2 linked regions of the Paenarthrobacter nicotinovorans genome follow. The protein of the gene in region 1 interacts with the protein of each later gene in a pairwise test. Links are inferred from orthologs where the notes say so. Each region holds a gene or a part of one and is shown on either strand. Other genes may lie near its edges.

Region 1 (7,222 bases):
GCCTGGGCGGCTGAAATGGCCTTGCGGATAACGTCGCGGGCCGGGCCCGGGTTCCGTTCCAGCCAGTCACCCAGCTGGTCAGTAACCACGCGCTGGACAAAGCCCTTGACCTCGGAGTTGCCCAGCTTGGTCTTGGTCTGGCCTTCGAACTGCGGTTCAGCAAGCTTTACCGAAATCACCGCAGTCAGGCCTTCGCGGATGTCATCACCGGTAAGGTTGTCTTCCTTTTCCTTGATGATGCTCTTCTCGCGCGCATAGCGGTTGATCAGCGATGTCATAGCGGCACGGAAGCCTTCTTCGTGCGTTCCGCCCTCGTGGGTGTTGATCGTGTTCGCGTACGTGTGGACACTTTCCGAATAAGCGGTGGTCCACTGCATGGCAACCTCGACGGCGATGTGCCGCTCAGTGTCCTCGGTTTCGAAAGCGATGACGTCCTCGTGGACGATCTCGACCTTCTTGTTCGAGTTGAGGTGCTTGACGTAGTCCAGCAAGCCGTCCGGGTACTCGTAGACAACCGTGCGGTGCTCGGCTGCAACTTCGCCTTCGGTGGCTACTGCGTCCAGGTCAAGGTCGTCATCGCCATCGCGGTTGACCGGACGCTCGTCAGTCAACGTGATCCGCAGGCCCTTGTTGAGGAAGGCCATCTGCTGGAAACGTGCGCGAAGAGTCTCGAAGTCGAACTCAGTGGATTCGAAGATCGTTCCGTCGGGGTAGAACGTCTGGGACGTTCCGGTACGCTCGGTTTCTTCTCCCTTGACGAGTTCGCCCTGGGGCTTGCCGCCGTCGGCGAAGGTCATCCGCCAAACGTGGCCCTGGCGGCGCACTTCCGTGTCCACACGACGGGAAAGGGCGTTCACAACCGAAATGCCGACACCGTGCAGACCACCCGAAACCGCGTACCCTCCACCGCCGAACTTGCCGCCGGCGTGCAGGATGGTCATGACTACTTCAACCGTGGGCTTACCCTCGGTGGGGTGGATATCCACGGGAATGCCGCGGCCATCATCGACCACCTGCACTCCGCCGTCAGCGCGGAGCGTTACTTCGATATGGCTGCAGTAACCGGCCAGGGCCTCGTCAACAGAGTTGTCCACCACTTCATAGACCAAGTGGTGCAGGCCGCGGGGACCGGTTGAACCGATGTACATACCGGGGCGTTTGCGCACGGCTTCGAGGCCTTCCAGCACGGTGATGTCGCTGGCACCGTACTCCCTGGGGGCCTCCGCAGGCGTATCAGGCGTGGGAACAGTCTCCTCTTGGGGCTCTACTGCCAAGGTCTCTGCATTGTCGTTAGCCACAGGCGCTTTCGACTCCTCTGTACTCGATGTCGGCCGTTCCCGCAGCTGCCCGCGGCGAACCGCGGCCGCCAACGGGCACGTGACTGATTGCGCCGATTACTCCGACGACGGGGGTTCCCAACTGCCACAGGAGTGGATTCGGGATCCGACGACGTTTCACCGGCGCTCAGTGATCTACGCCAATTCTATCGTGGAAACCCGTGAATCCTTGCAAATACGGGGGCAGCCCAGAGCTGAATATGCCGATGGGAGGCCGCTGGCCCTATCTGCAATGGCCCTGCGGAGGTCCCGATGGGTGCCTATACGACCCGGGGGCGTTGAAACGCCCTGCACGCCGTTCAGCCGTAAGTATCCCGGGGGCCGCGGCCGTTGACACTGCGCCCGCCTTTTCGCCAACTTGGAGCTGATGGCCCCAGTACCTGGATGCTGGTGACAACCCCTTCACCCAGCTCATTCCGGAACATCTCCAAGAGGCTGGTACTGAGCAACCGCAATTGCGTGGCCCATGCCGTTGAGTCACAGCGGACATGCAGCGTGGTGTCGGTGAAACTCTCCGGGGTGCAGTGGGCGGAGATGTCCGACCCAACCAACGTTTCCCATTCGGCCATGACGGAACCGACGGCAACAGGAGAAGTCCAACCGCGTTCTGCCACAAGCCTTCCCACAACATTGCCCAAGCCCAAGGGGTCGCGGCCGCTGCCATGAAACTGCGCAAAACCCCGGGTATCCCGCAGACCCTTGCGTTTGGGAGCAGATCCGGGCCTGGGGGCACGCAGCCTTACTTCACCTCGGGCCGCGGCTGCTTCACGCATGCGGTTCAGCGCCGCCTGGGCAGCATCAATTTCGTCCGGATCCCGGCCCGGTTGCAGTCCTTCGGGACTATCCTTCGCCATCGATGCCTCCCGGAACAACGGTTACGCGCCGTCCGGCCAGCTCCTCAGGGATATCGGCATCGACGGCAGCAGTCACCAGAACCTGTTCGGCGCCGGCCACTATTGCAGCCAGTTTACGCCGCCTCTGCACGTCCAATTCGGCAAAAACATCGTCCAGAATCAGTATCGGCGCAGTTCCACCAGTCCGGGCATCGTCCAACATGACGTAGTAGGAAGCGAGGCGCAAGGACAGGCACATGGACCACGTTTCGCCGTGGGAGGCATAGCCCTTGGCTGGAGCCTGTCCCAGAACGAGTTCCAACTCGTCGCGGTGCGGGCCAACAAGCGAGATGCCCCGCTCAAGTTCCTTTTTCCGCGAGGCTGCGAAGGCCTGGACATAGCGTTCGGTGAGTTCGTCGACGGACAGCAGCCTGAGGTCCTCAACCGACGGCGAAGGTTCCGTTCCGTAGTCGGCCGGACCGCCGTCGTCGTCCAGGATGTCCTGGATGGTGGAGCGGTAAACCGCCCCGGCGTCCTTGGAACCATCCGTGAGTTGGGCGTAGGCGCTGTTCAGGTGCGGACGCAACCGCTCCACCAACTCCAGCCGGGCGTGCAGCAGTTCGGCCCCGGCCTTGGCCATGTGTTGGTCCCACACATCCAGGGTTGCTTCATGACCCGCAGTGAATTTGCCTGCACGGGCCGATTTCAACAGGGCGTTCCGCTGTTTCAGGACGCGGTCGTAGTCACTGCGGGTGGCAGCATGGCGGGGTACCAGGCTGACCAGCAGTTCATCGAGGAAGCGCCGGCGGTTGGAGGGGTCCCCCTTCACCAGTGCCAGGTCCTCGGGCGCGAACAGCACCGTGTGGCAAATGCCCAGGATGTCCCGTGCGCGCACCGGGTTTCCCCGGTTGATGCGTCCCCGGTTGGCGCGCCCGGCATTGATTTCAAGCTCGATGACCGTCGCTTGCTCACCACGGACCAAACGGGCCCGGATCAATGCGCGTTCTGAACCAAAACGAAGCAATGGCGCGTCTGTGCTGACACGGTGCGAGCTCAGGGTAGCCAAATAGCCGATGGCTTCCATGAGGTTTGTCTTGCCGATGCCGTTGGAACCCACCAGCACGGTGACACCGGGACCCAGTTTCAGGTCTACCTGTGCGTAGCTGCGGAAATCAGTCAGCGAAAGATGTTCGAGGTACACGCCGTTTGCAGGACTCCTGCGGCCTAGTTGGCCGGACGGGTGGCGTGTCCGCCGAACTGGTGACGCAGGGCGGAAACCATTTTCATGGCCGGTGAGTTGTCTTCGCGCGAAGCAAAGCGTGCAAAGAGCGCAGCCGTGATGGCCGGTGCTGGAACAGCATTGGCGATGGCTTCTTCCACGGTCCAGCGGCCCTCGCCGGAATCTTCGACGTAGTCGTCAATGGAGGCCAGCCCCGGATCTTCGTCGAGTGCCTTCACCATGAGGTCCAGGAGCCAGGACCGGACAACCGTTCCCTTTTGCCATGCGCGGAACGTTCCCGGAAGGTCCTTGACGATGTCCTTTGCGGCGAGGAGTTCATATCCCTCGGCGTAGGCCTGCATCAAGCCGTACTCGATACCGTTGTGCACCATCTTGGCGTAGTGGCCGGCGCCAACGCCGCCAACGTGGACGAAGCTGTCGGCCCGATCGCCTTCAGGACGAAGAGCGTCGAAGACCGGCATGGCAAGTTCGATGTCTTCGTCAGCTCCACCAGCCATGAGGCCGTAACCGTTCTGGAGACCCCAGACGCCGCCGGAAACACCGCAGTCAGCGAAGCGGATGCCCTTCTCGGCCAGCGCGGCAGCGTGCTTCTGGTCTTCGGTGAAACGTGAATTTCCGCCGTCGATCACCATATCGCCGGGGCTCAGTTTCCCGCCGAGTTCCGTCACGACCGCGTCAGTGATCTCCCCTGAGGGAACCATGACCCACACGAGCCGCGGAGTAGGAAGGGCGGCAATGAGCTCGTCGACCGAAGCGGCATCGGTGACCTCGGGATTCCGGTCGAAGCCTGTGACCTCGATGCCGCCTTTCCGCATGCGTTCCCGCATGTTGAAACCCATTTTTCCAAGGCCGATCAATCCGATGTGCACAGTGCGAACTCTTTTCTGCGAAAGCGGGGCGGGTTTTGCCGATTAGTTGGGAAGGCGGACCGGCATCACGAGGTAGCGGTAGTCGTCCTGGTCTTCGCCGTCGGCCTCAGCCTGGGCCGTGATCATGGCCGGCTTGGGAGCGGTGGTGAAGGAGAAGCGAACGTACTTGGTCTCGATGACGCTCAAACCTTCAACGAGGTAGTGCGGGTTGAAGGCCACGGTGATGTCATCGCCGGACAACTGTGCTTCGAGCTCTTCGGAAGCCTGCGCGTCTTCGCCGGTGCCGGCGTCGAGGTTCAGCAGGCCCTGCGTGAAGGCGAGGCGGACGGGAGTGTTGCGCTCTGCAACGAGGGAAACGCGACGTACAGCCTCCACCAATTCCTGGGTCTGGACTGTTGCGTGGATCGGGGTAGAGTCCGGGAAAAGTGAGCGGATCTTCGGGTAATCGCCGTCTACCAGGAGCGACGTCGTGGTACGGCCGCCGCTCTCGAAACCAATAAGCCGGCTGTCGTCGTCCGCGAGGGCCAGGTTGATGTCACCGCTGCCGCCCAAGGTTTTGGCGACTTCGTTCAGGGTCTTGGACTTCACGAGTGCGCTGGTTGAGATGCCGGGAGTTACTGGCTTCCACGGCACTTCCCGCATGGCCAACCGGTAGCGGTCCGTAGCCAGGAGCGTGATGAGGTCATCCTCGATCTCCATGCGGACGCCGGTCAGGATCGGCAAGGTGTCGTCCTTGCTCGCAGCGATGATGACCTGGGACACGGCTTGGGCGAAAGCGTCGCCGGGCAAGGTGCCGCTGATGGCCGGAAGCGCAGGAAGGGCCGGGTACTCAGACTCAGGCATTGTGGCCAGGTGGAAGCTGCTTCGACGGCAGGTAAGAGTGACTTTGCTTCCGTCTGTTTCAACCTCGACCGGAGCCGAGGGGAGGCTGCGGCAGATGTCTGCCAGGAGGCGTCCGGAAACCAGGATGGTGCCCTCGACGGCTATATCAGCGGGGATTTCCAGGCGCGCCGATGTTTCGTAGTCGAAGCTCGAGAGGCTTACGGTTCCCGCCTCAGCTTTGAGGAGGAGGCCGGAAAGCACAGGAACGGGCGGCCGCGGAGACAACGACCGCGCGGTCCACGTAACGGCTTCTGCCAGGACGTCGCGGTCGACTCTGAACTTCACGGAGGGGTGCCGCCTTTCATTGCTGCTGCCATGTAGTAGCCGCGGATTCCTGCTTGGAAACCGCTAAATCTTCGCAGTCCGGCATCGGAACCTGCATGGTCCGCACTCAGCGAACTACAAACAAGACCCAAGGATGGGAGCGCTGCTGACAGCTTAGCCGGAAGATCCGCGATTAACCCATCCCCGATTGCTCCGACCCGTCCTATGTGGACAGCCGCAGGCTGGCCTTGGCCCGGAACTTGGCATGTCCTTCGGAGGGTCGGGTGGGTGGCAGAACGAGATTGTTATTTGAGGGATTTCAATTTTTTGGGATTCGTAGTGTTAATAACTGCTGTGGAAACTGTGGATAACCCCATCCCGCGGCGCAGATCCGGGGTTAAGCCCTGTTCATGGACTGTGCGTTAACTGGGTTTTAAACAGGTTGTGGATGGGGACAACTCCAAAGCCGGTTTTTAACGATCCACAGACGGCTTAAGGGTTTTAAGCCCATTAACCGTGCTTGTCCCCTTAAGTATCCACAGGCTTATCCACATGTGCCTGTTAATAAGGTATGTAGTGGCGGACGCGATGTGGATTTCAGGAGTCGCGTTGCTGCTGTTTGATGCGGTTGGTGAGCTCTGTGACCTGGTTGTAGATCACACGACGCTCGGCCATGAGCTCGCGGATCTTGCGGTCGGCGTGGATGACCGTGGTGTGGTCACGTCCGCCGAGCTCCTGCCCGATCTTGGGAAGCGACATATCCGTCAGTTCGCGGCAGAGGTACATCGCGATCTGGCGTGCGGTCACCAGGGTGCGGGTACGGGACTTGCTGCAGAGCTCTTCCATGCTGAGCTTGAAGTAGTCAGCAGTCTGGTCAAGGATCTGCTTCGCCGTGATCTCCTGGGCGCCGTCGTCGGTAATCAGGTCCTTGAGCACCATCTCTGCGAGGGCGACATCCACCGGTTGGCGGTTCAGGCTGGCGAAAGCCGTGACGCGGATCAGTGCGCCTTCAAGTTCGCGGATGTTGCTGGAGATCTTGGACGCTATGTACTCCAAGGCGTCATCGGGAGCCGAGAGGCCTTCGCTCAATCCCTTTTTGCGGAGGATGGCGATACGCGTTTCGAGTTCCGGCGGCTGGATGTCCGTCAGAAGGCCCCACTCGAAGCGGGAAGTCATGCGGTCCTCGAAGCCGGCCAGCATCTTGGGTGGCTGGTCCGAGGTGATGACAACCTGCTTGTTGGCGTTGTGCAGCGCGTTGAACGTGTGGAAGAACTCTTCCTGCGTCCGGTCCTTGCCTGCCAGGAACTGGATGTCATCGATCAGGAGGACATCCACGTTGCGGTACGTGGTCTTGAAGCTGGTGCCCTCGTCATCACGGATGGAGTTGATGAAGTCGTTCGTGAATTCTTCCGAGTTCACGTAGCGGACCCGGATGCCGCTGTAGAGCCTGCGTGCGTAGTGCCCGATCGCGTGCAGCAGGTGCGTCTTGCCAAGGCCCGAGTCGCCGTAGATGAAGAGCGGGTTGTACGCCTTTGCCGGCGCTTCTGCGACAGCGACGGCGGCCGCATGGGCAAACCGGTTCGAGGAACCGATCACGAAAGTGTCGAAGATGTACTTAGGATTCAGGCGGCCGAACTCATGTGAGGTGCTCGGCGGGGTTGGCTGCGGCTTCGGCTCAGCGAAGTCAGGAACGGCGGAAAGCTCGACGGCGGGTTCCGGCTCGGCATGGACGGGTACCAGATCGGTGTCGACATCGATGGCACAGCGGATGTCGTCGGAGAAGACATTTCGCAAGGC
Region 2 (6,295 bases), 1.8 Mb from region 1 along the record:
CTGGTGGGCAGGACGTGGTTGGATCCGGCGCAGTAGTCGCCGAGGCTGACAGGGCTGTAATCCCCCACGAAGATGGCCCCGGCGTTGTGGATGCGTCCGGCTACCGCTGCGGCATCCGCCGTCATGATTTCCAGGTGCTCCGCAGCGTAGGCGTTGCAGACTGCAATCCCCTGCTCAAGGTCATCCACGAGGACCACGCCGGACTGCGGGCCGGAGAGGGCCTCAAGAACACGGGCGCTGTGCTTGGTTGCCGCCGCCTGACGCGCCAGCTCACGCACGACGGCGTCAGCGAGTTCGGTCGAATCCGTCACTAGGACTGAGGCTGCTTTGGGATCGTGCTCTGCCTGGCTGATGAGGTCGGCCGCCACAAGCGGGGCTTGGGCAGTGGAGTCGGCGAGGATGGCGATCTCCGTAGTGCCGGCCTCCGAGTCAATACCCACCACGCCCTTGACCAGCCGCTTGGCCGTGGCCACGAAGATGTTGCCCGGGCCTGTCACGACGTCCACAGGTTCGATGGGCAGTTCGTCCCCCGAGCCCGGAATCCCGTAGGCGAAGGACACAATGGCCTGCGCACCGCCGATGGCGTAGACCTCATCAATGCCCAGAAGCTTGGCGGCCGCGAGAATAGTGGGGTGCGGAAGTCCGCCAAAATCCTTCTGCGGCGGTGAGGCCAGGGCGATGGATTCGACGCCGGCGGCCACCGCAGGAACGACGTTCATGATGACGGAGGACGCCAACGGAGCGAGTCCCCCGGGAACGTACAGCCCCACCCGGCCCACCGGAATCCAGTTCTGGCTGACGACTGCACCGTCCCCCAGCGAAACGTCCACGTTGCGGGGTCGCTGCCTGTCGGCAAACTGCCGAGCCCTGCTGATTGACTCTTCAAGGGCGGCCCGGACGTTGGGATCAAGCCCGGCGAGAGCCTGGGTCAGGGCCTCCGCGGAAACCCTTGGATGCGACTGCTCAACGCCGTCGAACGTGCGTGCCAGCTCGGCCAAGGCACTGAACCCGCGGCTGCGAACGGCGGCAATGATGTCCTGGACCTTCTGTTCCGCATCCGCCATGGTCTGATGGCGCGCCCTGGGAACAGCTCCGCGGAGTTCCGCCAGGGAGAGGCGACGACCCCGGAAGTCAATGCTCCGGAAGTTAAGGGCGGCTGGGGCGGAAGTATCGGAGGAAGTGGTCACCCCGCTATTTTACGGGCTTCTTGGAGAGAACCCCGAATAAAGACAGGACGAAGGTGACAAACGCCGTCGCACCGGTCCACAGCAGGAGGACAGCATAGGACCGGAGCGTGAACCCATAACCAGGGCCAAGGGCCGGGTTGGCTGGAGGACCCCATAGCTGGGCGGCCAGCAAGCCGGTCAGCCATGCGAGGAGTGCACCCGCCGCACCCCCGAGTAGCGCCAACACCAAACGCCGGGAGGCGCTGGCACCCTCGAGCTTGCCATCGAGCATGAGCCCGGCAGCGCATCCCGATACCAGCATCAAGGCCGCCAGGATCAGGTCACGCGGGAGCCACGACTCAGGGTTGTCAGGATTGGACAGCTCGGGATTGCCGGAGACGAGGTTGAGGCCGCCCGGAGCCAGCAACCACCAGAGCAGCCCCACAACGATTCCGGAAGCGGCCGGGACAACCAGCCAAAGGAAGTCCCGCGCCGGGCGGGAAGCGGTGGCCGGAGCCGGTTCGGAAGCAGCTTGGAGGTTCACACTGGGCTCGGTCATGCACTCACATTAACAAAGGTTCACGCTGGCTCCGCAAAATAGGGGAACCGCTGCGTGGGAGGAATACTCTGGGAGGAGAGCATAGGCCCACCCCAGGAGAACACCACCGTGGCAAGCGAACCATCCGGCTTCGAACAGACTTTCAGGGAGATGTTCCGCAGGCACGCTGCCGGAGTCGCCATCATTACGGCCAACCTCAACGGCAAACCCTTTGGTTTCACCGCAACATCCGTGGCATCGCTGTCCGCCGAGCCGCCCCGTTTCACCTTCAACATGGCCAGGAGCTCCAGTTCCTGGCCCGCTGTCGCGAACGCGGAATATATCGGTGTCCATATGCTGGGGCTGGAGAACCAGGCGTTGGCCGACAGGTTCGCACGGACCCGCGACCGGTTCGACGGCGACCACTGGGAGCCCGGCCCCCATGACGTTCCCATCCTCAAGGACGTCAGCGGCTGGCTGGTCGGCAAGATCCAGATGCGCTTGTCTTTTGAGAACAACGCAGTGGTTGTGGTCGAGGTCGTCGACGGCCAAGTGGGCGGGGAAGGGACCCCGCTGCTGTACCACGGCGGCGCTTACAGCAAGCCTGCGCCGCTCGACTACGAGATCTGACTACCGCGGGCCCGGCTGTCAGTTGTCCAGACAGGCCGGACCGAGCAGGACCTTGAGGTCTCCAAAGAGCGACGGACTGGGATTCACCCGAAGATGCACTGGCAATCCCATGACCTCCACCTTGGTATCACCCATCAGCTTCAACCGGACCTCCGAGTTCCCGCGGTGGGTGCGAAGGACGTCCCGCAGATCCGTTACCACTGCCTCCGTGGCCTTGAACGTGGGAATGGTGATCACGACGGGACCGTTGACGCTTTCGCTCAGGTCCGGCACCGATAGTTCCATGCAGTTCAATGTCACAGCGCCGTCATCCCGGCGCTGCAGGCGCCCCTTGACCACAACGATCAGGTCTTCGGCCAGCACAGAAGCAATGGGGCCGTAGACCTGGCCGAAGAACATGACCTCCATTGATGCACCGAGGTCCTCGATCTCCGCCCTGGCATAGGCATTGCCGCTGGCCTTGGCGATCCTGCGGCTCAGGGAGGTGATCATGCCTGCAATGGTGACAATGGCGCCGTCGTGTGGTCCGTCCTCGGCGATGATCGACGCAATGGTCTGCTCGGCGTGCTGGCTCAGGACACCCTCCAGCCCCTGCAGGGGGTGGTCTGAAACGTACAGTCCCAACATGTCGCGCTCGAAGGAGAGTTTGTCCTTCTTTTCCCATTCAGGGAGATCGGGAATTTCCGTGGTCAGCGAAGCTTCCGGTTCCTGGTCTTCGAACCCGGCGAAGAGGTCGAACTGGCCAATGGCCTCGTTTCGCTTGAGCGTGATCACCGAATCAATGGCTTCTTCGTGGATCATCGCCAGCGCCCTGCGATGGTGGCCGAGGGAATCGAAGGCGCCCGCCTTGATCAGCGATTCAATGGTGCGCTTGTTGCACACCACCGCCGGGACCTTGAGGAGGAAGTCCTTGAAGGACGTGTAGTTTCCCTCCGTCGCCCGGGTGGACACCATCGCGTCCACCACGTTGACACCAACGTTGCGGATGGCTCCCATGCCGAAACGGATGTCCTGGCCCACCGGGGTGAAGTTCAGCGACGATTCGTTGACGTCCGGCGGAAGCACCGTGATGCCCATGCGCCGGCACTCATTGAGGTAGATCGCGGACTTGTCCTTGTCATCACCCACCGAGGTCAGCAGTGCGGCCATGTACTCCGGTGCATAGTGCGCCTTCAAGTAGGCAGTCCAGTACGAAATAACCCCGTACGCGGCCGAGTGCGCCTTGTTGAAGGCGTAGTCGGAGAACGGAAGCAGGATGTCCCAGAGCGTTTTGACCGCGGCCATGGAGTAGCCGTTGTCCTGCATGCCTTGGGAGAACCCGGCGAACTGCTTGTCCAGTTCGGATTTCTTCTTCTTACCCATCGCGCGGCGAAGGATATCTGCCTGGCCAAGCGAGTAACCGGCCAGTTTCTGGGCGACGGCCATGACTTGCTCTTGGTAGACGATCAGGCCGAAGGTGCCACCAAGGATCTCCTTGAGCGGCTCTTCCAGCTCCGGATGGATGGGAATGACTTCCTGGATGCCGTTCTTGCGCAAGGCATAGTCCGTGTGGGCGTTGGCGCCCATGGGACCCGGCCGGTACAGGGCCAGGACGGCGGAGATGTCTTCGAAGTTGTCAGGCTTCATGAGCTTGAGCAGCGACCGCATGGGTCCGCCGTCTAGCTGGAACACGCCCAGGGTGTCGCCGCGGGCCAGAAGCTCATACGACGCGGCGTCGTCCAGCGCAAGGTTTTCGAGATCCAGGTCCACGCCACGGTTCATCTTGATGTTTTCCAGGGCGTCCGAAATGATCGTGAGGTTTCGGAGGCCCAGGAAGTCCATCTTGATCAGGCCGAGGCCTTCAGAGGTGGGGTAGTCGAACTGGGTGATGACCTGGCCGTCCTGGAACCGCCGCATGATCGGAATAACGTCGATGATGGGGTCCGAGGACATGATGACGCCGGCGGCGTGTACACCCCATTGGCGCTTCAGGCCCTCAATGCCCAGCGCCGTCTCGAAGACCTTGGCTGCCTCCGGGTCGGTGGCAATGAGCTGCCGGAAGTCCCCGGCCTCGCTGTAGCGCTTGGACTCCGGATTCTGGATGTCCGCGAGGGGAATGTCCTTGGCCATGACGGCCGGCGGCAGGGCCTTGGTCAGCTGCTCGCCCATGCTGAACGGATAGCCCAGCACGCGGGAGGAGTCCTTGAGCGCCTGCTTGGTCTTGATGGTTCCGTACGTCACGATCATCGCCACGCGCTCGTCGCCGTACTTCTTGGTGACGTAGTCGATCACTTCCGAACGGCGACGATCATCGAAGTCGACGTCGAAGTCAGGCATGGAAACGCGGTCCGGGTTGAGGAAGCGTTCGAAGATCAGACCGTGCTGGAGGGGGTCGAGGTCGGTGATGCGCATGGCGTAGGCAACCATGGAACCGGCACCGGAACCACGTCCGGGACCCACCCGGATGCCGTTGTTCTTGGCCCAGTTGATGAAGTCGGCCACCACGAGGAAGTACCCGGGGAAACCCATGGAGGTGATGACGCCAAGCTCGTAATCGGCTTGTTTGCGGACCTTGTCCGGGATGCCCTGGGGGTAGCGGTACTTCAGGCCGGCGTCGACTTCCTTCACCAGCCACGAGGTCTCGTCTTCGCCTGGCGGGCAGGGGAAGCGGGGCATGTAGTTGGCACCGGTATTGAAGGAAACTTCGCAGCGCTCGGCGATCAGGAGCGTGTTGTCGCAGGCTTCCGGATGGTCACGGAACAGCTCCCGCATTTCCTGCGGTGATTTCAGGTAGTAGCCACTGCCGGAGAAGGCGAAGCGGGACCCGCCGTTGTCGTAGGTTGGCTCAAGCAGAGTGGAACCGGACTGGATGGCCAACAGGGCTTCGTGCGCCTTGGCATCGTGTTCGTGCGTGTAGTGGAGATCGTTGGTGGCCACCAACGGCAGGTTGAGCTCCTTGGCCAGGCGGAGCAGGTCACCGGTGACGCGCCGCTCAATGTCCAGACCATGGTCCATCAACTCGCAGAAGTAGTTTTCCGCGCCGAAGATGTCGCGGAACTCGGCTGCGGCTTCCACGGCCTCCCGGTAGAGTCCCAGGCGGAGCTTAGTTTGGACTTCTCCGGAGGGGCAGCCCGTGGTGGCAATGAGGCCTTCGGAATAGGTGTTGAGCAGTTCACGGTCCAGGCGCGGCCACTTACCGAAAACAGAATCCAACGACGCAATCGACGAGGCCCGGAACAGGTTTCGCATGCCCACGTTGTTGTAGCTCAGCAGGGTCATGTGGGTGTAGGAGCCACCGCCGGAAACGTCGTCCTTGCGCTGGCTCTCATCGCCCCAACGGACCCGCTCTTTGTCACCGCGGGCCGTTCCCGGGGTCACATAGGCTTCGACGCCGATGATCGGCTTGATGCCTTTATCCGTCGCCTTGCGCCAGAAGTCGAAGGCGCCAAACAAATAGCCATGGTCCGTGGTTGCGAGGGCCGGCATGCCCAGGCGCTCAGTTTCGTCGAACAACTCCCCCAGCCGTGCCGCTCCATCCAGCATGGAGTATTCGGTGTGGGTGTGAAGATGGACGAACGAATCATTGCTGGAAGTCACCACGACAGTCTACCGTCCCGGGTCGGGGAGGAAACGGACCGCAACGGCACCGGACTTCAGGTCAATGGAATCAGGCCGAACCCGTTTCCAACAGATCCAAGGCGTACTGGAGGTCCGCCGGATAATCGCTGGCAACTTCCACCCATTCGCCGGTGCGGGGGTGCGTGAAGCCGAGCTGGCGGGCGTGCAGCCACTGCCTGGTCAGCCCCAGCGTTGCCGCAAGACGGGGATCGGCGCCATAGGTGAGATCTCCGGCACACGGGTGGCGCAGCGCCGAGAAGTGGACACGGATCTGGTGCGTCCGTCCGGTCTCCAGATGGACTTCCACCAGGGTCGCCTTACCGAAGGCTTCCAGGACCTCGTAGTGGGTAACGGACGGACGACC

What was found. The genes of interacting proteins can lie anywhere in the genome.
Region 2: the proteins of dnaN (region 1) and dnaE interact in binary tests that used the Escherichia coli proteins (3 or more experiments, as listed by UniProt). The link is inferred for Paenarthrobacter nicotinovorans from one-to-one orthologs.

The regions. Positions count from the first base shown.
Region 1 is NZ_CP089293.1:220-7,441, reverse strand. The notes cover bases 3,385-6,357. They hold dnaN (DNA polymerase III subunit beta), read right to left. Parts: upstream 5,447-6,357; coding sequence 4,322-5,446; downstream 3,385-4,321. Other genes in these bases: dnaA (chromosomal replication initiator protein DnaA), read right to left, coding at 6,023-6,357. In the rest of the region: gyrB (DNA topoisomerase (ATP-hydrolyzing) subunit B), read right to left, coding at 1-1,298; JMY29_RS00025 (DUF721 domain-containing protein), read right to left, coding at 1,637-2,191; DNA replication/repair protein RecF, read right to left, coding at 2,178-3,371; more of dnaA, read right to left, coding at 6,358-7,222. UniProt on the Escherichia coli protein: Confers DNA tethering and processivity to DNA polymerases and other proteins. Acts as a clamp, forming a ring around DNA (a reaction catalyzed by the clamp-loading complex) which diffuses in an ATP-independent manner freely and bidirectionally along dsDNA.
Region 2 is NZ_CP089293.1:1,754,124-1,760,418, reverse strand. Bases 2,153-6,295 are described here. They hold dnaE (DNA polymerase III subunit alpha), read right to left. Parts: upstream 5,911-6,295; coding sequence 2,353-5,910; downstream 2,153-2,352. Other genes in these bases: JMY29_RS08180 (RluA family pseudouridine synthase), read right to left, coding at 5,981-6,295; JMY29_RS08190 (flavin reductase family protein), read left to right, coding at 2,153-2,334. In the rest of the region: hisD (histidinol dehydrogenase), read right to left, coding at 1-1,187; JMY29_RS08195 (hypothetical protein), read right to left, coding at 1,192-1,725; more of JMY29_RS08190, read left to right, coding at 1,834-2,152. UniProt on the Escherichia coli protein: DNA polymerase III is a complex, multichain enzyme responsible for most of the replicative synthesis in bacteria. This DNA polymerase also exhibits 3' to 5' exonuclease activity. The alpha chain is the DNA polymerase catalytic subunit.